Regions from separate parts of the Microbacterium sp. MMO-10 genome, predicted to be linked through region 1. Evidence: predicted binding sites of a transcription regulator. Region 1 holds the regulator's gene; the other holds the start of a gene.

Evidence for each region. The regulator LexA, encoded in region 1, represses DNA repair genes until DNA is damaged. The targets are predictions, from matches to a motif close to TCGAACANNTGTTCGA.
Region 2: a site for LexA is predicted at 9,030-9,045, ahead of recA (recombinase RecA). Genes of this name have one in related genera too.

What each region holds. Positions count from the first base shown of each region.
Region 1 covers NZ_JBBCSV010000004.1:664,734-675,680, forward strand. The annotation lists gene ftsX (permease-like cell division protein FtsX) at 1-389, shown strand, start outside; gene smpB (SsrA-binding protein SmpB) at 441-917, shown strand; gene WFJ17_RS15835 (S9 family peptidase) at 948-2,849, opposite strand; gene WFJ17_RS15840 (methylenetetrahydrofolate reductase) at 2,997-3,962, shown strand; gene metE (5-methyltetrahydropteroyltriglutamate--homocysteine S-methyltransferase) at 3,998-6,319, shown strand; gene lexA (transcriptional repressor LexA) at 6,456-7,142, opposite strand; gene WFJ17_RS15855 (LysM peptidoglycan-binding domain-containing protein) at 7,468-7,824, shown strand; gene WFJ17_RS15860 (histidinol-phosphate transaminase) at 7,923-9,008, shown strand; gene hisB (imidazoleglycerol-phosphate dehydratase HisB) at 9,005-9,607, shown strand; gene hisH (imidazole glycerol phosphate synthase subunit HisH) at 9,604-10,254, shown strand; gene priA (bifunctional 1-(5-phosphoribosyl)-5-((5-phosphoribosylamino)methylideneamino)imidazole-4-carboxamide isomerase/phosphoribosylanthranilate isomerase PriA) at 10,365-10,947, shown strand, end outside.
Region 2 covers NZ_JBBCSV010000002.1:445,628-456,574, forward strand. The annotation lists gene WFJ17_RS06480 (endonuclease domain-containing protein) at 1-258, shown strand, start outside; gene WFJ17_RS06485 (NUDIX domain-containing protein) at 421-960, opposite strand; gene WFJ17_RS06490 (EF-Tu/IF-2/RF-3 family GTPase) at 1,022-1,441, shown strand; gene dapA (4-hydroxy-tetrahydrodipicolinate synthase) at 1,470-2,447, shown strand; gene WFJ17_RS06500 (ribonuclease J) at 2,577-4,253, shown strand; gene WFJ17_RS06505 (DNA translocase FtsK) at 4,371-7,172, shown strand; gene pgsA (CDP-diacylglycerol--glycerol-3-phosphate 3-phosphatidyltransferase) at 7,172-7,759, shown strand; gene WFJ17_RS06515 (CinA family protein) at 7,759-8,295, shown strand; gene WFJ17_RS06520 (helix-turn-helix domain-containing protein) at 8,437-8,745, shown strand; gene WFJ17_RS06525 (DUF3046 domain-containing protein) at 8,750-8,974, shown strand; gene recA (recombinase RecA) at 9,244-10,293, shown strand; gene WFJ17_RS06535 (regulatory protein RecX) at 10,690-10,947, shown strand, end outside.

The DNA of each region.
Region 1 (10,947 bases):
TCGCGACGTACATCGCCGTCGGGATCGCGGTGCTGATGCTCATCGCGGCCGTGCTGCTGATCGGCACCACGATCCGATTGTCGGCGTACGCGCGACGGCGGGAGATCGGGATCATGCGCCTGGTCGGAGCGTCGAACCGCTTCATCCAGACGCCGTTCGTCCTGGAGGGCGTGTTCGCCGCCGTGATCGGTTCGGTGCTCGCGAGCGCCGCGGTGCTGCTGGGCGTCCACTTCGGCGTGCAGGAGTACCTGACGAAGCGGGTCGCGTTCATCACCACGTGGGTCGGCCTCAACGAGGCGCTCCTCGTCGTCCCGGTGCTGATCGGCATCGGCGTGATCCTCGCGGCGCTCAGCGCCGGGTTCGCGATCCGCCGGTGGCTCCGCGCCTGATAGGCTGACAGGCTGCCGTGCGCCCGCGCGGCGCAGAATCAGGAGATCGCCATGCCCAGGGAACGCGGGGAGAAGGTCATCGCGACCAATCGTCGCGCACGTCACGACTACAACCTCGAGAAGTCGTACGAGGCGGGACTCGTGCTCACGGGCACCGAGGTGAAGTCGCTGCGCCAGGGGCGCGCCAACCTGACGGACGGATACGCGTTCATCAAGGGCAACGAGGCGTTCCTCGATGCGGTGCACATCCCGGAGTACTCGCAGGGGCACTGGACGAACCATTCGGCCAAGCGGATCCGCAAGCTCCTGCTGCACAAGGAGGAGATCGCGAAGCTCTCGCACGCGGTCTCCGCCGGTGGCTACACGCTCATCCCGCTGCGCCTGTACTTCTCGGATGGGCGCGCCAAGGTCGAGATCGCCCTCGCGAAGGGCAAGCGCGAGTACGACAAGCGGCAGACCCTGCGTGAGCGACAGGACACCCGCGAGGCGGAGCGCGCGATGCGCTCCCGCAACCGCCTGGGGGAGTGACCTCTTCGCGCGCGGGCGTCTGAGCCCGAGCTACGGGGCAGGATCGAACCCGAACACCTCGCCGAGGAAGCGCAGTTCGGCCTCCGCCGCGGCGATGATCGTCTCCGCCCGCCGGAATCCGTGCCCCTCTCCGGGGAACAGCAGGTACTCGTGCCGCACGCCGCGCGCGGCGAGCGCATCGCGGATCGCCTCGGACTGCGACGGCGGGACCACGGCGTCATCCGCCCCCTGCAGGATCAGCACGGGCACGTCGATCCGGTCCGCGTGGGTGAGCGGCGAGCGGTCGATGTACGTCTGCTCGGCCTCGGGCAGCGGCCCGACCAGTCCGTCCAGGTAGTAGCGCTCGAAGTCGTGCGTCTCCTCCGCGAGAAGGCGGAGGTCGACGACCCCGTAGCGGTCGATCCCCGCGGCGAACACCCCGCCGCGCACGAGTGCGGACAGCACGGTCCATCCGCCGGCGGAGCCGCCGCGGATGGCGATGCGCGCCGGGTCCGCGATGCCGGCGTCGGCGAGACCCTGCGCCGCGGCGAGGACGTCGTCCACGTCGACGACGCCCCACTGGCCGTCGAGCCGCTCGCGGTAGGCCCGGCCGTACCCGGTCGACCCGCCGTAGTTCACCTCGAGCACGCCGATCCCGCGGCTGGTGAACGCGGTGATCCAGCTCGCCTGCGCTCCGGTCGCGTGCGCGGTGGGGCCGCCGTGCACCTGCACGATGTACGGAGGCAGAGCGCCCGCCTCGGCGCGGACGCCGGGATTCGCGGGCGCGTGGTCGAACGCGTGCACGGGGCCGTGCGGTCCTGCGAAGGTCACCGGGCGCGCCCCCGGCACCCAGGCCGGATCCACCGCGTCGCCGGCGCGGATCGCCCGGACGGTGCCGGCGTCGACGTCGAGCTCCCAGAGACCGGGGGTGACCCGCCGCCCCTGACCCGTGACGAGCACTCGGGAGCCACGGGCATCCTCGAGGCTGAGGTCGGCGTCGAACGGCACGTCCAGCTCGCGGAGGAGCGCGCCGTCCCGGTCCAGCAGGACCAGCGAGTCCGAGCCGTTCGTCCGGACCGCGAGGATCCGTCCGTCGTCCAGGATCCGGAACCAGCGCTGGCCGAGCACCCAGAGCCCGCCGCCGGTGTCGGCGTCGGCGCGCGAGAAGTCCTCGCGGGTTGCGAGGGGTGTCGGGATCGGAGGCGCCGGCTGCGCGCCGATGCGTGCCCGGTGCAGATTCCACCGGCCCGTCGCATCATCGGCGAACAGCAGCTCGTCATCCGAGACCCATTCGGGCTGCAGCGCCGCCCGGCTCGGGATCGCGCCGTCGGCGCCCGAGGCGAGATCCACGACGCAGGCGAGGGCGGCGTCCCAGGGCATGCGCGTGTCCGGCCAGAGCACATAGGCGAGGCGGGATCCGTCGGGTGAGAGCGCGGGGTGGGCGTAGAAGCCGCCGTGGGAGACGATCACGCGGACGGCCCCGTCGTCCTCCGCCGCGGATCCGTCGACGGGGATCTCCACGATGGCACGCACATGCGGGTCGGGTCGCAGGTCCTCCCGCACGGCGAAGAGACGCCCTTGCTGCAGCCGGAGTCCTCCGTACTGCGCTCCCGAGGGCGTCAGCGGCACGGGTGCGACGGCTTCCGGATCCCACCGGCGCACGCGCTGATCGTCGCCGTCGACGAAGAACAGCGTGCCGTCATCCGCCACGGTCCACGCGCCGCCGCCGTACTCGTGCACGCGGGAGCGCGCGCCCCACGGCGCCGGCAGCACCTCGTGCACCGTGCCGTCGGGCGCGGTGCGGAGCACGCGCATGCGTCCGCGCTCCTGCGGCACCGACTCGCTCCACCAGATCCCGTCCGCGGCGAACCGTGCGCCGTCGATCCGCACGCCCGCGGCGGCGAGGTCGGCCGAGGTCAGCGGGGAGGGCCAGGAACCGTGTGCAGAGCTCATGCTTCGAGCCTAGAAGAGCGCGCGGCGGATGCGGGCGCGGATCCCGCCGGCCGCGGTTCGCGGAGAGCGCGACACATGATGAAACACAGAATGCGTCGCCCCTCGGCGCCGCCTACCGTGGGGGGACCACCCCGATGCAGGAGAGAGATGTCCTTCGATGCGCCGCCGTTCGCCCCGATCGGGGTCGTCGCGCCGCGCGTGCCGATCTCCTTCGAGCTGTATCCGCCGCGCACCCCGGCGCCGGTCGAGGCGCTGCACGAGACCATCCAGCAGCTCGCCTCGGTGACGCCGCGCTTCATCTCCGTCACCTACGGCGCCGGCGGCTCCGTGGGGGGCCGCTCGCTCGACGTGCTGCGCTACATCCGCGAGCACACCTCGGTCGAGCCGCTGGCGCACCTCACCTGCGTCGGCAGCACGTACGCCGGGGCCTCCCGGCTGATCCGGGAGTTCCTCGACGCGGGGATCCTCAGCTTCCTCGCCCTGCGCGGGGATCCGCCGATCGACGAGAGCGCGCCGTTCCTCGGCGACCTGGAGAGCTCGGCTCAGCTCGTGCAGCTCATCGACCGGGCGCAGGCCGAGCGCGCGCCCTACCAGGAGCGCCCCATCCCCGGCGTCCCGGGCGCCGTGCAGGTGACCCCGCGCCGCAAGGTGAACATCGCGGTCGCCGCCTATCCGAACGGGCACCCGCGCTCGACCTATCGGAACCAGGACATCGACGCGCTGCTGGCCAAGCAGGCGGCGGGGGCGACGCTCGCGATCACGCAGCTCTTCTTCCATCCCGACGACTACTTCGCCTTCGTCGAGCGGGCCCGCCGCGCCGGGGTGACGATCCCGATCCTGCCCGGGATCATGCCGATCACCTCGCCCGCCCGGCTCCGCCGTGTGCTGGAGCTCAGCGGCGAGGAGCTGCCCGCCGAACTGTCCATCGCGCTCGAGGTCGAGCCCACCGCCGAGGGGCGCACCGAGATCGGCATCGCCCAGGCGGCCGCCCTCGTTCGCGAGCTCGTCGACGGCGGCGCACCCGGCGTGCACCTGTACGCCTTCAACCAGCACCGCACCGTGCTCGACGTGCTCGAGAACGCCGGCGTGCTCCAGACCGTCGGCGCGCGCTGAGCCGCACCTTCCCCCTTCCGTCAGAGAGGACCGTCATGACCGCATTCCCCGAGGGCACCGTCCTGGGCTACCCCCGCATCGGCCGTCGCCGCGAGCTCAAGAAGGCCGTCGAGGCGTTCTGGGCCGGGCGGATCGACGAGGCCGAGCTCGAGCGCACCGCCGCCGAGTTGCGTGCGACCACCCGGGAGCGCCTCGCCGCGCAGGGGCTGGGCCGTGACGACTCGGCGATCCCCGAGTCGTTCTCGTACTACGACCAGGTGCTCGACGCCGCCGTCACGGTCGGCGCGATCCCGGCGCGCTTCGAGGATCTCCGCTCCGAGGACGGCACGATCGGCCTGCCCGCCTACTTCACCGTCGCCCGCGGCGAGGGCGAGCGCGCGCCGCTCGAGATGACGAAGTGGTTCGACACGAACTACCACTACCTCGTGCCGGAGATCGGCCCCGACACCGTGTTCTCGCTGTCCAGCGACCGCATCGTGCGCCAGGTGCAGGAGGCGGCGGAAGCCGGCTTCCGCACGCGTCCGGTGGTCGTCGGTCCCGTCACCTTCCTCGCCCTCGCCAAGGCGGCCGACGAGGCGCCCGCGGGCTTCGACCCGCTGTCGCGCCTGGACGACCTGCTGCCGGTGTACGCCGAGCTGCTCGGCGCGCTCAAGGCCGCGGGTGCGGAGTGGGTGCAGCTCGACGAGCCGGCCCTCGTGAGCGAGTCCCTGCCCGCCTCGGTCGCCGAGCTCGGCGCCGCCGCCGCACGCGCCTACGGCGTCCTCGGCGGGTTCGCCGAGCGCCCGGCGATCTTCGTCGCCGCGCCGTACGCGGCGCTCGACGCGAACCTCGAGGTCCTCGCCGGGGCCCCGATCGAGGCGATCGGCCTCGACCTGGTGCGCGGCACCGTGCCCGCTGCCGTCTCCGGGCTCGCGGACAAGGTGCTCGTCGGCGGCGTGATCGACGGCCACAACATCTGGCGCGGCGACCTCGCTGCGGCCTTCGACACCCTCGAGGCGCTGCGCAGTCTCGGCGCGGCCGGCGTCTCCGCCGCGACCTCCACGTCGCTGCAGCACGTGCCGCACGACGTCGAGGACGAGACGAAGCTCGATGCCCGGCTGGTGAGCTGGCTCGCCTTCGCCGACCAGAAGGTCGCCCAGGTCACGACCCTCGCCACGGGTCTCGCCGAGGGCCGCGACGCGATCGCCGCCGAGCTCGACGCCGCGTCCGCCGCTCTCGCCGATCGCCTGAGCGCCCCCGGCGTGCGCGTCGAGGCCGTGCGTGCGCGGACCGCGGGCCTCACCGAGGGCGACTTCAGCCGCGGGGACTACGACGCCCGCGTCGTGGCGCAGGAGAACGCGCTGAACCTGCCCGCGCTGCCGCTCACCACGATCGGATCCTTCCCGCAGACCGGCGAGATCCGTCGCGCCCGTGCGCAGTTCACCCGGGGCGAGATCACCGCCGACGAGTACGACGGCTTCCTCCGCGACGAGATCGGCCGCGTCGTCGAGCTCCAGGAGGAGCTGGGCCTGGACGTGCTCGTGCACGGCGAGCCCGAGCGCAACGACATGGTGCAGTACTTCGCCGAGAACCTCGACGGCTTCGACGTCACCGAGAACGGCTGGGTGCAGTCCTACGGATCCCGCGCCACGCGTCCGTCGATCCTGTGGGGGGACGTCTCCCGCCCCGCGCCGATCACGGTCGCCTGGTCGCAGTACGCCCAGTCCCTCACCGCGAAGCCGATGAAGGGCATGCTGACGGGTCCCGTCACGATCCTGGCGTGGTCGTTCGTGCGCGACGACCAGCCGCTCGCGGAGACCGCGAACCAGGTGGCGCTGGCGCTGCGCGACGAGATCGCCGATCTCGAGGCCGCCGGCATCGGCGTGATCCAGGTCGACGAGCCGGCGCTGCGCGAGCTGCTGCCGCTCAAGAAGGCCGACCAGCCGGCCTATCTCGACTGGTCCGTCGCGTCGTTCCGTCTCTCCACCGCCGGTGCGGAGACCGCCACGCAGGTGCACACCCACCTCTGCTACTCGGAGTTCGGCGTGGTCATCGACGCGATCCGCGCTCTGGACGCCGACGTGACGTCGATCGAGGCCGCCCGCAGCCGCATGGAGGTCGTCACCGACATCGCCGCCTCGGGCTTCGACCACGGCATCGGCCCGGGCGTCTATGACATCCATTCCCCGCGCGTGCCGGAGACCGCCGAGATCGAGACGCTGCTGCGTCGCGCCGTCGAGGAGATCCCCACGCGTCAGCTCTGGGTCAACCCGGACTGCGGCCTGAAGACGCGTGGCTACGAGGAGACCAACGCCTCGCTGCGCAACATCGTCGAGGCCACCCGTCGCGTCCGCGAGGACGTCTCGGTCGCGGTCTGACCGTGTAGGTCGTTCTGCTCGTCGAGGCCCCCTCGCAGCACCGAGGCCCCCTCTCAGATCCGGATCTGAGAGGGGGCCTCGGTGCGCAGAGGGGGTATCGACGCGGATGGCTCGATGGCGCGATGGCGCGTGAGGATCAGACGGCGCGCAGCACGGCCACGACCTTGCCCAGAACGGTCGCGTCATCGCCCAGGATGGGCTCGAACGCGCTGTTGCGCGGCAGCAGCCACACGTGACCGTCGCGGCGGCGGAACGTCTTGACGGTGGCCTCGCCGTCGAGCATCGCGGCGACGATCTCGCCGTTCTCGGCCGTGCCCTGGGAGCGTACGACCACCCAGTCCCCGTCGCAGATTGCGGCGTCGATCATCGACTCGCCGGAGACCTTCAGCATGAACAGGTCGCCCTTGCCGACGAGCTGGCGGGGGAGGGGGAAGATCTCCTCGACCTGCTGCTCCGCCGTGATCGGCACACCCGCCGCGATCCGGCCGACGAGCGGCACCAGGGCCGCGTCGCCGACCGACGGCGCCGTGTCGGCGGGGTTCTCCGTGGAGGTCCCCGGGAGGTCGATCAGCACCTCCATGGCGCGGGTCTTGCCGGCGTCGCGGCGCAGGTAGCCGCTCAGCTCGAGCTGGCCGAGCTGATGCGTCACGCTGCTCAGCGACTTGAGGCCGACGGCGTCGCCGATCTCGCGCATGCTCGGCGGGTAGCCGTACCGGGCGATCGAGGTCTGGATGACCTCGAGGATCGCCATCTGCTTCGCACTGAGGCTCTTGCGGCGCCGCGTCCGCGGGGCCTCGGAGCCGGGGGTCGCGCCGTCGCTCATGCCATCTCCTTCGTGTGCGTCCGGCCTTCGCGGAGCCGTTCGATCCCGCCTGTCCGGGGGCGGCGGTTCGAATGTCGGTGGTCCGTGATGGGGTCTTGTTATCGAAACCGTATCCGAGACCGGAGCGGAATCGGTAGATCTGTTCGAGCGTGTCGATGAATTCGGATCCCCGATTTTCGAAGAACGCTTGACAGATGTTCGAACTCGAAAGTAGTTTCGGAACGTAGGTTCGCCTCTCCAGAGGCCCGGACCCCCGGAAGCTCACACAGAGGAGCTATCGGGATCCGGGGAGAGGCGGACCCGCACACAACAGAGGAGAAGCACCATGAGCAGCATCACCTTCGCCGCACCGGTCCCCGCCACGCGTCTGCGGATCACCGCCCGCGGTCGGCGCGTGCTGGCGGCGCTGGTCGCGCTGCCGGTGGCGGCCGGGATCGCCTTCGCCGCACTGAGCGGGGGATCGGCTCTCGCCGCGGGCGAGCACACCGCGGGAGGTGCGTTCGCGACGGTCACGGTGCAGCCCGGGGACACGCTGTGGTCGATCGCGGGCGAGATCGCACCCGACGCGGATCCGCGTGACGTCGTGGCCGACATCTCCCAGCTCAACATGATCGGCGGCGGCGTGATCGAGGTCGGTCAGCACCTGGCGATCCCCGCGCAGTACAGCGCGACGCAGCGCTGACTCGCACCGCTTCGGACTCGGCACCCGTGCTCCGCCGGAGCTCTGCAACCGCCGACATCTGTGCGCCGGTGCACATCCGAGCCGCCTAGCATGGCAGGGTGACTGCCTCGCTCGACGACTTACCCCTTCGTGACGACCTCCGCGGGCTCCGCCCGTATGGAGCCCCGCAGGCGCCGCTGCCCGTGGCGCTGAACGTGAACGAGAACACCCATCCGGTGCCCGAGAGCGTCGCGAGCGACATCCTCGACGACATCGCGGTGGCGCTGCGCGACGTGAACCGCTACCCGGACCGCGAGTTCACCGAGCTCCGGGAGGCGTTCGCCGGCTACCTCGGCCACGGCCTCGAAGCCTCGAACATCTGGGCGGGCAACGGATCCAACGAGGTGCTCCAGCACATCCTCCAGGCGTTCGCCGGTCCCGGGCGCACGGTGTTCGGCTTCGCCCCGACGTACTCGATGTACCCCCTGCTGACCCAGGGGACGGGTGCGACCTGGGTCGCCGGTACGAGGCACCCCGACTACGAGATCACCGTCGACGAGGCGGTCGCGCAGGTGCGCGAGCACGACCCCGACGTGATCCTGCTCTGCGCGCCGAACAACCCCACCGGGACGCCCCTTCCGCTCGAGGTGGTCGAGGCCGTCTACGACGCCGCCCGCGGCATCGTCATCGTGGACGAGGCGTACCAGGAGTTCGCTCCCAAGGACTCGCCCTCCGCGCTGTCCCTGCTCGACGGGCGGCCGCGGCTGGCCGTCTCGCGCACGATGAGCAAGGCCTTCGCCTTCGCCGGGGCGCGGGTCGGCTACCTCGCCGCGGACCCCGCGTTCATCGACGCGCTCCGTCTGGTGCGGCTGCCCTACCACCTCAGCGCGCTGACCCAGGCAGCGGCGATCGCGGCGCTGCGCAACGCGCCGATCATGCTGGGGATGGTCGATGAGATCGTCTCCCAGCGGGATCGCATCACCGCGACCCTCGAGGCGCTGGGATACGCACCGCATCGCTCCTGGTCGAACTTCGTGCTGTTCGGCGGCGTGACCGACCCCGCCGCGACCTGGCGCGCGCTCTACGACAAGGGGGTCCTGATCCGTGATGTCGGGATCCCGAATCACCTGCGCGTCACGGCCGGCACCGAGGCCGAGACCACCGCGTTCCTGGACGCGCTCGCCTCGATAGGATCGGCCTCATGACCGCTCGTTCCGCCCGCCGCACCCGCTCCACCTCCGAGTCGACGATCGAGCTCGAGCTGAACCTGGACGGCACCGGTCAGAGCCACATCGACACCTCGGTGCCCTTCTTCGACCACTTGCTCACCGCGTTCGCGAAGCACTCGCTGACCGACCTCACGGTGCGCGCCTCGGGCGACATCCACATCGACGCGCACCACACGGTGGAGGACGTCGCGATCGTGCTCGGCCAGGCGATCCGGGAGGCCCTCGGCGACAAGAGCGGGATCTCCCGCTACGGCGATGCGCTCGTGCCCCTGGACGAGGCGCTCGTGCAGGCCGTCGTCGACATCTCCGGGCGGCCGTACCTCGTGCACGAGGGCGAGCCGGCGGGCTACGAGCACCACCTCATCGGCGGTCACTTCACGGGTTCCCTCGTGCGGCACGTCTTCGAGGCCATCGCCTACAACGCCGCCCTCACCGTGCACGTGCGCGTGATCAGCGGCCGCGACCCGCACCACATCGCGGAGGCCGAGTTCAAGGCGTTCGCGCGTGCGTTCCGGCAGGCGAAGGCCCTCGACCCGCTGGTGGTCGGTGTGCCGTCGACCAAGGGCGCCCTGTGAGCGCGTCCGCCGAGGGGCGTCGCCCCACCGTCGCGGTGTTCGACTACGGCTCCGGCAACGTGCACTCGGCCGTGAAGGCGCTCATCCGCGCCGGCGCGGACGCCCGGCTGACCGGCGATCGCACGGAGGCCCTCGAGGCGGACGGACTCGTGGTCCCTGGTGTGGGCGCGTTCGCCGCCGTCCGCGAGGCCCTGGCCGCTCACCGCGGCGATGAGATCATCGAGCGTCGCCTCGCCGGCGGTCGCCCGGTGCTGGGGATCTGCGTCGGCATGCAGGTGCTGTTCGCCGGCGGGGTCGAGCGCGGCGCCGAGGTCGACGGGCTCGGCGAATGGCCGGGAGTGGTGACGGAGCTCGATGCTCCGGTGCTCCCGCACATGGGCTGGAACACCGTCGAGCCGGACGAGGGCAGCGTGCTGTTCCGCGGCATCGAGCACGAACGGTTCTACTTCGTGCACTCGTTCGCCGCGCAGTCCTGGGAGCTGGAGGTCATGCCCCCGTTCCCGCAGCCGCGGCTCACCTGGGCGGAGCACGGATCCCGATTCCTCGCGGCTGTCGAGAACGGACCGCTCTCGGCCACGCAGTTCCACCCGGAGAAGTCCGGCGATGCGGGGATCCGGCTTCTGGGCAACTGGATCTCCACGCTCTGACCTCCGCGGCCGTGCGGCGGAGGGGATTGGTGCCCCACCGTCGCCCGGACTACTCTCTTCTCTCGTGCCGAGCCTGCAGCGGGCCGGCGCACCGTGACCCGAAGGACGACATGAACGAGTTCGCGCAGTCCCCCTCCCTGACCCTCCTCCCGGCCGTCGACGTGGCCGGCGGTCAGGCCGTGCGCCTGACCCAGGGCGAGGCCGGAAGCGAGACCAGCTACGGCGATCCGCTCGACGCGGCCGCCGAGTGGGTCGACCAGGGCGCCGAGTGGATCCACCTCGTCGACCTCGACGCGGCGTTCGGCCGCGGCAGCAACGCGCCCATCCTGCGTCGCGTCATCAAGCAGTTCCGCGGCGTCAACGTCGAGCTCTCCGGCGGGATCCGCGACGACGCGAGCCTCGAGGCCGCGATGGAGTCGGGCGCCGCCCGGATCAACCTCGGCACGGCCGCGCTGGAGAACCCCGAGTGGGCCGCCGATGTGATCGCCCGGTACGGCGACGCGGTCGCGGTCGGCCTCGACGTCCGCGGCACGACGCTCGCGGCGCGCGGCTGGACCAAGGAGGGCGGCGACCTCTGGACGGTGCTGGACCGCCTGGAGGACGCGGGCTGCAGCCGCTACGTGGTCACGGACGTGACGAAGGACGGCACCCTCAAGGGCCCGAACCTCGACCTGCTCCGCGAGATCACCGCGC
Region 2 (10,947 bases), on a different contig from region 1:
GTCGGTCGTGTCGACTTCGTGCTCGGCGGCCGTATCATCCTCGAAGTCGACGGGCGTCTCAACCACGATGGCGCGTCACACCGGCACAAGGACCTGATGCGCGACGCCAGGGCTGCCGCTCAGGGGTATGAGACCCTGCGGTTCGACTACGCGATGATCGTGCATGACTGGCCGACCGTTCTCGCGGCCATCGAGGGGCGGCTCGCCGCGCTCGGGGCCGTTGTGCAGGGAGCCTCCGTCGTTGCGCAGGGTCGTTGAGCAGATCGGTGGATCTCCCGGGCGAGATTCCGCGGGGCGTCAGCGGAGCGCGACGCGGCGTCCCTGCAGAACGCCCCACCCGCCCTGCACATCGGCGTCCGCGGCGCGGCACCCGTGCCGCCTGCACAGCGGCCCGCATCGGCGTGGCGGCCTGCACCCGGCTCAGGCGAAGCGGCCGAGACGGATCCCCGCGTACGCGAGGGCGGCGATCGTCTCGCCGTCGCGGATGCGTCCATCGGCCACCATCGCGAGCGCCTCGGCGAACGGCACCCACGCCAGTTCGTCGATGCCCTCTTCGGCCTGCGTGAGCGTGCTGTCCTCGGCCTGGCGCAGGCCCCGGGCGAGGAAGACGTGCTCCGGCGCGACGGTCACCCCGTTGAGGGCGTTCATCGTGCCGATCGGCGTCCACTCGTCCGCTTCGAGTCCGGTCTCCTCGAGCAGTTCGCGGCGTGCGGCGACGAGCGGATCCTCGCCGTCGGTGCCCCCGGCGGGCACCTCGATCGAGCGTCCGGTCGTGTAGCGGTCGATCGTGACCAGGCACACCCGGTCCTCCGTGTCGAGGGCGACGACGAAGACGGCCGGATTCTTCAGCGCGACGACCCCGTAGATCCCGTCGCCCGCGGGTCCCGAGACCTGATCCTCGCGGACGGAGATCCAGCGATTGTCGTAGACGATGCGCGATTCCCGCGTGTGCCAGGCCATGGCGGGAGCCTAGCCGCCGTGCCCGGGCGTCCAGGACCGCGAGCGCGCCTAGGCTCGGAGCATGGGCTGGTTCGGGAAGAAGAAGGATCCGCTGGACGCGAACGAGATGCTCCGGCGGTACAACGCGCAGGAGGCCGAGCGCCTCGCCGCGGCCGGGATCGCTCCGAGCGCGGGAATCGCCTCGGTCGCGAGCACGGTCTCGACCGGCGGGGGCTCCGAGTTCGTCGTGGAGGACGTCTTCACGATCACGGGGCGCGGGCAGGTCGCCACAGGCAGGACCACGACGGGCGCGATGCGCACGGGCGACCGGGTGGTGGTCCTCCGCGGATCCGCGCAGACGGGCGCCAGCACCATCACCGGGATCGAGATGTTCCGGAAGAAGGCCGATGAGGCGCCGGTGGGCGTCGCCGCCGGACTGCTCCTCAAGCCGAGCGTCGACCTCGCCCGTGGAGACGTCATCCGGGTGACGCCGACAGCGTGAGGCCGCCCCGAGCAGATACGCTGGAGGCATGACGCACACGGGCAATCCCTTCGGACAGGTGCTCGTCGCCCTCATCACCCCGATGACGGCCGACGGCGAGGTCGACTGGCCTTCCGTCGAGAAGCACATCGACCGCGTCATCTCGGACGGTGCCGACGGCATCGTCGTCACCGGTACCACGGGGGAGACCTCGACCCTCACCGACGCGGAGAAGCTGCGCCTGGTGGAGGTCGGCAAGGACGTCGCCGCCGGGCGCGCGAAGATCATCACGGGCGGCGGCTCCAACGAGACCGCGCACGCGATCGAGCTCTACAAGGCCAGCGAGAAGGCCGGCGCGGACGGCATCATGATCGTCACGCCGTACTACAACAAGCCCACCCAGGCCGGCATCCTGACCCACTTCCGCCTCGTCGCGGACGCGACCGATCTGCCGGTGATCCTCTACGACATCCCCGGGCGCACGGGTGTGCCGATCAAGTACGAGACGATCCTGCGCCTCGCCAAGCACCCCAACATCCTCGCCGTGAAGGACGCCAAGGGCGACTTCTCCGAGGTCAGCCGTGTGCTCAACCAGACCGACCTCATGTACTTCTCCGGCGACGACTCGAACGTGCTCCCGCACCTGTCGATCGGCGCGACCGGCCTCATCGGCGTGACGGCGAACATCACCTCGGCGCCGTACCGCGCGATCGTCGACGCGGTGAACCGGGGCGATCTCGCCGCGGCCACCGCCGAGCACAAGCGCCTGGAGCCGCTCGTGCGCGCCGCGATGACGCACGTGCCCGGCACGGTGTCGGCGAAGTACATCCTGCACGGCCTCGGCCGCATCACGAGCCCCCGCGTCCGCCTGCCCCTCGTGGGGCCGGAGGAGTGGGAGGCCGCTCTCATCGAGGACGAGCTCGCGCTCGTCAAGGACATCCCGGGCGCGGACTTCTCCGACTTCCGCCCCGACCGCAATGCCGCCGCCGGCGGCGCCCTCCCCAAGGTGCACGGCACGACCCGATGAGGGCGTGGCCGACGGGCATCGGGCCCGGACAGGACGGATCCGCGCGGAACGCGCACTCGGATCCGCTCCTATTCGGCGGGGGGACCACGAACATCGGGCGCGCCGCGCGCCCCGCCTAGGAGGCACCACATGACCATTCCCCTCGCCGAGCCCGAGACGCTCGCACCCGGCACGCTCCGCGTCACGCCCCTGGGCGGACTCGGGGAGGTCGGCCGCAACATGACGATCTTCGAGTACGACGGCAAGATCCTCGTGGTCGACTGCGGCGTGCTCTTCCCCGAGGAGCACCAGCCGGGCGTCGACCTGATCCTGCCCGACTTCGAGCCGATCAAGGACCGCCTGGACGACATCGTCGGGGTCGTGCTCACCCACGGTCACGAGGACCACATCGGCGCCGTCCCCTACCTGCTGCGTCTCAAGGCCGACATCCCCCTGATCGGGTCCGGGCTCACCCTCGCCCTCGTCGAGGCGAAGCTCAAGGAGCACCGCATCAAGCCCTTCACCCTCACGGTGAAGGAGGGCCAGCGCGAGCAGGTCGGGCCGTTCGACCTCGAGTTCGTGGCGGTCAACCACTCCATCCCCGACGCGCTCGCCGTCGCGATCCGCACGCCGGCAGGAATGGTGCTCGCCACCGGCGACTTCAAGATGGACCAGCTGCCGCTGGACGGCCGCATCACGGATCTGCGGGCTTTCGCGCGTCTGGGCGAGGAGGGCGTGGATCTGTTCCTCGTCGACTCCACGAACGCCGACGTGCCGGGCTTCACGCCCACGGAGCGCTCGATCGGTCCGGTGCTGGACCAGGTGATCGGCAAGGCTCCGCGCCGCGTGATCGTCGCGAGCTTCTCCAGCCACGTGCACCGCGTGCAGCAGGTCATCGACGCCGCGCACGCGCACGGCCGCCGGGTGGCCTTCCTCGGGCGCTCGATGGTGCGCAACATGACGATCGCGGAGCAGCTCGGCTACCTCAAGGTGCCCGACGGCGTGCTCATCGACTACAAGAAGGCGCGCGACCTGCCCGACGATCAGATCGTCTACATGTCGACGGGGTCGCAGGGCGAGCCGATGGCGGTGCTCAGCCGCATGGCCAACCTCGATCACGCGATCGAGCCGGGCCCCGGCGACACGGTGATCCTCGCCTCGAGCCTCATCCCCGGCAACGAGAACGCCGTCTACCGCGTCATCGACGGCCTGACCAAGCTCGGCGCGAACGTCGTGCACAAGGCCAACGCCCGCGTGCACGTCTCGGGCCACGCCGCAGCCGGCGAGCTGATCTACTGCTACAACATCCTGAAGCCGAAGAACGTGCTCCCCGTGCACGGCGAGTACCGTCATCTGATCGCGAACGCCAAGCTCGCGCAGGACACCGGCATCGACGCCGAGCGCACCATCGTCGGATTCAACGGAACCGTGATCGACCTCAAGGACGGCGTCGCGCGCGTCGCCGGACAGCTCGACATCGGCTTCGTGTACGTGGACGGCTCCACCGTCGGCGAGATCACCGACGCGGATCTGAAGGACCGGCGGATCCTCGGCGAGGAGGGCTTCGTGTCCGTCATCGTCGTGGTCGACTCCACGACCGGGCGGATCATCTCGGGTCCGGAGATCCACGCCCGGGGTGTGGCGGAGGACGACTCGGTCTTCGACGACGTCGCCCCGAAGATCGTCGCGGCCCTCAAGGAGGCGGCGGGCAACGGCGTGCGGGACAACCACGCGCTGTCGCAGATCGTGCGGCGCACGATCGGGCGCTGGGTGAACCAGAAGCTGCGTCGCCGGCCCATGATCGTGCCGCTCGTCATCGAGGCCTGATCGAGCGCCGGCCCTCACGCAGGGTCTGTGCGGCTCTGGTGCGGCCGTAGGCCCGCAATCCCGCGGAATGCCGCGTCATTGCGGGCCGATGTCGGTCCGCGGGCCTAGCGTGGAAGCATGCCCAGGAGTTCCTCTGCGACCAAGAGCGCGGCCGACAAGCCCTCGACGCGCAGTCGCTCCACGTCCGGGGCGAAGCCGCGTGCCCAGGCCAAGGCGGCGCCCGCCCCGAGGAAGTACGTCGACGAGCCGGACAAGCCGCCGGTGGCGGTGCGCGCCTGGACCGGGCTCGCGCACGGCGTCGGGGGTCTGTTCCGCGCCTTCGGGCTGGAGACCCTGGAGAAGGACCAGCGCCGGGACGGGTTCCCGTTCCTGCTCGTGCTCCTCGCCGTCGCCGGAGCCGTCAACGAGTGGTTCTTCATCGGCAGCGCCGTCGCGTCCAACATCAGCGCCTACTCGGTGGGGGCGCTGATCGGGCGCGCCGCCTTCATCATGCCCGTGCTGCTTCTCCTGCTCGCCGGCTGGCTGTTCCGCCACCCGTCGTCCGTGCACGACAACGGACGGATCGGGATCGGCTTCGGCCTGTTCGTCGTGGCCCTCGCGGGCTTCTGCCACATCGCCGGCGGCATGCCGCAGCCGCGCCAGGGCATGGTCTCGCTGAGCGCCGCCGGGGGATTGTTCGGCTGGCTCCTGGGGCAGCCGCTCAGCTACCTGACGACGATCCCCGCCTACATCGTGCTGTCGCTGCTGGCCGCGCTCAGTGTGCTGATCCTCACCAAGACCCCGCCGAACCGGATCGGACAGCGGCTCGGCGACCTGTACGCCTGGATGTTCGACGCGGAGCGCGCGCCGAAGGCGGCACCGGCCGAGGACGCCGTCGTCGACGAGGCGGAGAAGGTCGACGACCCCGACGTGCTGCCCTGGTGGCGGCGGAACAAGACGGGGCGTGAAGAGGATCCGGACGGCGGAGCCGGGTCGCAGGATCTCACCGAGCTGCTCACGGCTCAGGACGACACCCCCACCGTCGCCCAGGCGACGGCCTATGACCAGGCGGTCATCAAGGACGACGACCCGTACGACGCCGCGACCGAGGTGCTCACCGACGTGCGCGCCGTCGCCGACTCCCTCGCGGAGCAGCAGAGCACGGCCCTGCTCGACGACGGGGACACCGGTGAACTCGAGCTGGCGGGCTTCGACGGCTTCGGCACGGACGGACCCGGGGATCACGGTCTGCAGGCCCCGCTGGCGCCGTACATCCTCCCGTCGCCGGGGGCGCTCAAGGCGGGTCCGCCGTCGGTGGCCCGCTCCGAGGCGAACGACCGCGTCGTCGAGCAGATCACCAACGTGCTCACGCAGTTCAACGTCGATGCGAAGGTCACCGGCTTCTCGCGCGGTCCGACGGTGACGCAGTACGAGGTCGAGGTCGGGCACGGCGTCAAGGTCGAGAAGATCCTGCAGCTGAGCAACAACTTCGCCTATGCCGTCGCGTCCAACGATGTCCGCATCCTCTCGCCCATCCCGGGCAAGAGCGCGATCGGCATCGAGATCCCCAACGCCGACCGCGAGACCGTGGCCCTCGGTGACGTGCTGCGCTCCGCGGCCGCCCAGAAGAGCACGCACCCCCTGACGATCGGCGTCGGCAAGGACGTCGGCGGCAACTTCGTCGTCGCGAACCTCGCCAAGATGCCCCACCTGCTCGTGGCCGGATCCACCGGATCCGGAAAATCGAGCTTCGTGAACTCGATGATCACCAGCCTGCTCATGCGGGCGCGGCCGGCCGACGTGCGCATGGTGCTCATCGACCCGAAGCGCGTCGAGCTCACGAGCTATGCGGGCGTCCCGCACCTCATCACGCCCATCATCACGAACCCGAAGAAGGCCGCCGAGGCGCTGCAGTGGGTCGTGAAGGAGATGGACATGCGGTACGACGACCTCGCGTCGTTCGGGTTCCGCCACATCGACGACTTCAACCGCGCGGTGCGCGCCGGCGAGGTCGAGGTCCCGCCGGGCAGCGAGCGCGTGCTCAAGCCCTACCCGTACCTTCTCGTGGTGGTCGACGAGCTCGCCGACCTCATGATGGTCGCCCCGCGCGACGTCGAGGACTCGATCGTGCGCATCACCCAGCTCGCCCGGGCGAGCGGCATCCACCTGGTGCTCGCGACCCAGCGACCCAGCGTCGACGTCGTCACGGGCCTGATCAAGGCCAACGTGCCGTCCCGTCTCGCGTTCGCGGTGACGAGCGTCACCGACAGCCGCGTCATCCTGGACAGCCCGGGAGCCGACAAGCTGATCGGACAGGGCGACGCGCTCTTCTCCCCGATGGGATCCTCCAAGCCCTTCCGCCTGCAGGGTGCCTGGGTCGATGAGAGCGAGATCGACGCGGTCGTCAAGCACGTCACCGGCCAGGCACGCCCGGAGTACCGTCCGGACGTGGCCGAGGCGGTCGAGGGCAAGAAGAAGGAGGTCGACGAGGACATCGGCGACGACCTCGAGCTCCTGCTCGCCGCTGCCGAGCTCATCGTGTCGTCGCAGTTCGGGTCTACCTCGATGCTCCAGCGGAAGCTGCGGGTCGGGTTCGCCAAGGCGGGGCGCCTCATGGACCTCCTCGAGTCGCGGGAGATCGTCGGCCCGTCCGAGGGATCCAAGGCCCGTGACGTGCTGGTGACCCCCGAGCAGCTGCCCGGTGTGCTGGCGCGGCTGCGGGGAGACGACGCACCCGCCGCACCCGCGCCGGCCGCTCCCGTCCCTGCTGCCGCGCCCGCAGCGGCGCTGCCCCCGCGTCCGGCGGACCCGGTCCCCGCGTCGTCGGGGCCCGGCTTCGACCGCTACGGCGAGGATCCGCTGGAGGCGCAGTACCGCGGTCTCCCGGAGGTCGAGGCGGAGTCTGATGAGGACGCCTGGGGCCTGACGGGGCGCGACTGATGGCGATCCCGCGTCAGCTGCCGAACGCGATCACGGTCGCCCGGATCCCGCTCGCCGTCGTCTTCTTCGTGCTGCTCCTGCTCGGCGGCACGTACGGGGCGAGCCAGCCGGTGTTGCGCTGGGTGGCCGCCGGTCTGTTCATCCTCGCGATCTCGACCGACTGGGTCGACGGCTATCTCGCCCGCAGGTACGACCTGGTCAGCGACTTCGGCAAGCTCTGGGATCCGATCGCCGACAAGCTGCTCACCGGAGCCGGGTTCATCGGCCTCGCCATCCTCGGCGAGGTGTGGTGGTGGCTGGTGCTGATCATCCTGATCCGGGAGTGGGGGATCACGATCCACCGCTTCACGATCGTCAAGGAGCATGTCGTCGCGGCGGCCTGGATGGGCAAGATCAAGACGACCGTGCAGGGAATCGCCCTGTCCTGGGCGCTGCTGCCGCTGCAGGCGTGGATCGGTCTTCCGGCGTGGACGATCATGACGACGGTACTGATGATCGCCGCGCTGATCCTGACGATCCTCAGCGGCATCGACTACGTCGTCGCTCAGGTGCGCGGTTCTCGGACTGATCGCGAGACCGGCGTCTGATGGACGACGTCGCGCCCCGGGCCGCGGTCGTACTGGACGCGCTGCGGGAGCGGGGCATGACCCTGGCGGTCGCGGAATCGCTCACCGGTGGGGCGCTGTGCGCCGCGATCGTCGCCGTTCCCGGCGCGTCCGACGTGCTCAACGGTGCGGTGGTCGCCTACGCCACGCCGGTCAAGTCCTCGCTGCTCGGCGTCGATCCGGAGCTGCTCGAAGCCCGCGGGCCCGTCGATCCGGACGTGGCCCGGCAGATGGCGATCGGGGCGCGTGCGGCCCTCGCTGTCGACGGGCGGCCGGCGGACGCCGGTCTCGCCACCACGGGAGTCGCCGGACCCACGGCGCAGGGCGGGCAGCCCGTCGGCACCGTGCACATCGGCGTGAGCGTGGGGGAGCGCGTGCTGAGCCGTCGGTTCCTGTTCGCGGGCGACCGCGCCGCGATCCGGGCGGCGACCGTGGAGGCGGCGCTCGAACTGCTTCTCGAGACGGTGACGGACGACGGATCCGGCCAGGGCGCGCCCGGCGTCCCGCAGCGGGAATAGAGTGCTTCTGGATGAAGTTGAGTCGAGTGTGCTCACATTCAATGCACAGGACGAAACAGTAGTGTCGAACATGTCAGGTCGGGTTAGACTGACCATCCGATCCGGCGGTTCCGCCGGGGCGATGGGGGAGAGGAGGTCCCGATGATTCTCGTACGACAGGAGATCGGCGACGTGCTGCGGGACTTCCGTCTGCAGAAGGGCCGCACCCTCCGCCAGGTCGCAGGAAAGGCATCCGTCGCGCTCGGGTACCTCAGCGAGGTCGAGCGTGGGCAGAAGGAGGCCTCCAGCGAGATCCTCGCTTCGGTCGCCGAAGCGCTCGACGTCCCCATCTCGACGATCATGCGCGAGGTCGGTGATCGCATCGCCGTGCTCGAGGGGCTGCAGGTCATCCCGGACGTGGTCCCGGACGACCTGGTGGCCTCGGTCGAGTCCGAGCTCTCGCTGCGCTGACCGGATGCGGAGAAGCGAGTTCCTCCGCGCGGTCGACGCGGAGTTCGGGACGCGTGGTGCTGCGCTCGTGGCTGATCTGGTGCTGACGGCCGTCGGCGGACGGACCGCCGTGCAGGCCATGGAAGCGGGTGTGCCCCCGCGCGAGGTGTGGCTGGCGCTGTGCGCCGAGACCGATGTTCCCGACTCTCGACGGCACGGCGTGGGCCGGCTCGAGCCGAAGCGTCGTTGATCGACCGCCGGTTCGTCCGGTGTTCGATCGGTTTCGCTGTTCCGTCGGCGTGTCGTCGAAGACATGTTCGAGGTGGGCGTATCGTCCTGCACAGATGATCTCGTGATCGGCATCTGCACGATTCCCGGGACCTTCGGCTCGATGTCGGTGGCCCCTCCTAACGTGTTCGACATGACCACGAGGTCATACGCCTTGTCGGAGAGCTCGCCCCAGCCGGGGCGGCCGCGACAGCCTACAGGCGGCAGTTCACGAGCACGAAGGAGCACGACATGCCCTCTCCCGCAGACCGCGAGAAGTCCCTCGAGACCGCACTCGCCCAGATCGACAAGCAGTTCGGAAAGGGCTCGGTCATGCGGCTGGGAAGCGACGAGCGCGCTCCTGTCGCCGTGATCCCCACCGGCTCCATCGCGCTCGACGTCGCGCTCGGTGTCGGTGGACTGCCGCGGGGACGGATCGTGGAGATCTACGGTCCGGAGTCCTCGGGTAAGACGACGCTCACGCTGCACGCGATCGCCAACGCGCAGCGCGCCGGCGGCATCGCCGCGTTCGTGGACGCGGAGCACGCCCTCGACCCCGAGTACGCCAAGAAGCTCGGCGTCGACATCGACGCGCTGCTCGTCTCCCAGCCCGACACCGGCGAGCAGGCGCTCGAGATCGCCGACATGCTCGTGCGCTCGGGAGCCATCGACCTCATCGTCATCGACTCGGTGGCGGCCCTGGTGCCGCGTGCGGAGATCGAGGGCGAGATGGGCGACTCGCACGTGGGCCTTCAGGCGCGACTGATGTCGCAGGCGCTGCGCAAGCTCACCGGTGGGCTGAACCAGACCAACACCACGATGATCTTCATCAACCAGCTGCGCGAGAAGATCGGCGTGTTCTTCGGCTCGCCGGAGACCACCGCGGGAGGCAAGGCGCTCAAGTTCTACGCCTCGGTGCGCCTCGACATCCGCCGCATCGAGACGCTCAAGGACGGCGCGGAGGCGGTCGGAAACCGTACGCGCGTCAAGGTCGTGAAGAACAAGATGGCTCCGCCGTTCAAGCAGGCCGAGTTCGACATCCTCTACGGTGTGGGCATCTCTCGCGAGGGAAGCCTCATCGACTTCGGCGTCGATCACGGCATCGTGAAGAAGTCGGGCGCCTGGTACACCTACGACGGCGACCAGCTCGGCCAGGGCAAGGAGAACGCCCGCAACTTCCTGCTGAAGAACCCCGACATCGCCGAGACGATCGAGACGCAGATCAAGCAGAAGCTCGGCATCGGCGGCGCGTCGGCTCCCGCCGCGGCCGCCGACGAGCTGGCTCAGCGTCGTCCGGCCTGATCATGCGTCGACGGGGCTCAGCGACCGTGCTTCGACGGAGCTCGGCGACCGGGGTGAGCCGTGAGCGATGAGAGGGGCGGGGCGCCGTCCGAGGACGAGCGCCTCGCCCCCGTCATCCCGCTCTTCGGTGCGAGGAGCGGGGGAGCGCCGGCTGACGGCAGAGCCGCGGATGGGCGCCCCGCGGGCCGTCCCACGACGGACGAATGGCGCTCGACCTGGGCTGATGAGTCCGCGGCGGTACGGCGCGGACCCGGTCCACGCCACCCGGCCGCCGTGGCGCTCGCCTCTGCTGAGACCCCTGCCGCGTCGTCGGAAGCGCCGGCATCGTCGGCGCGCCGCGGTCTGCGTGCGATCGGCGGGCACAGCACCGGATCAGACGACGCGTCGGAGGATCCGGTGGTTGACGCGAGCGAGGTCCTCGTGCGCAAGCTCCGTTCCAAGCAGCTTTCGAGCCGGGAGGCACGGGAGGTGCTCCGCGAGGAGGGGGTGCCGGCCGACCTCCGGGACGACATCGTCGCCGACTTCGAGCGGCGGGGCTATCTCGACGATGCGTCGCTCGCCGAGCTCCTCGTGACCTCGGGGTCGCAGCGGAAGGGGCAGGGACGTGTCGCGATCGCGCGAACCCTGAACCAGCGAGGGATTCCGCGAGAGATC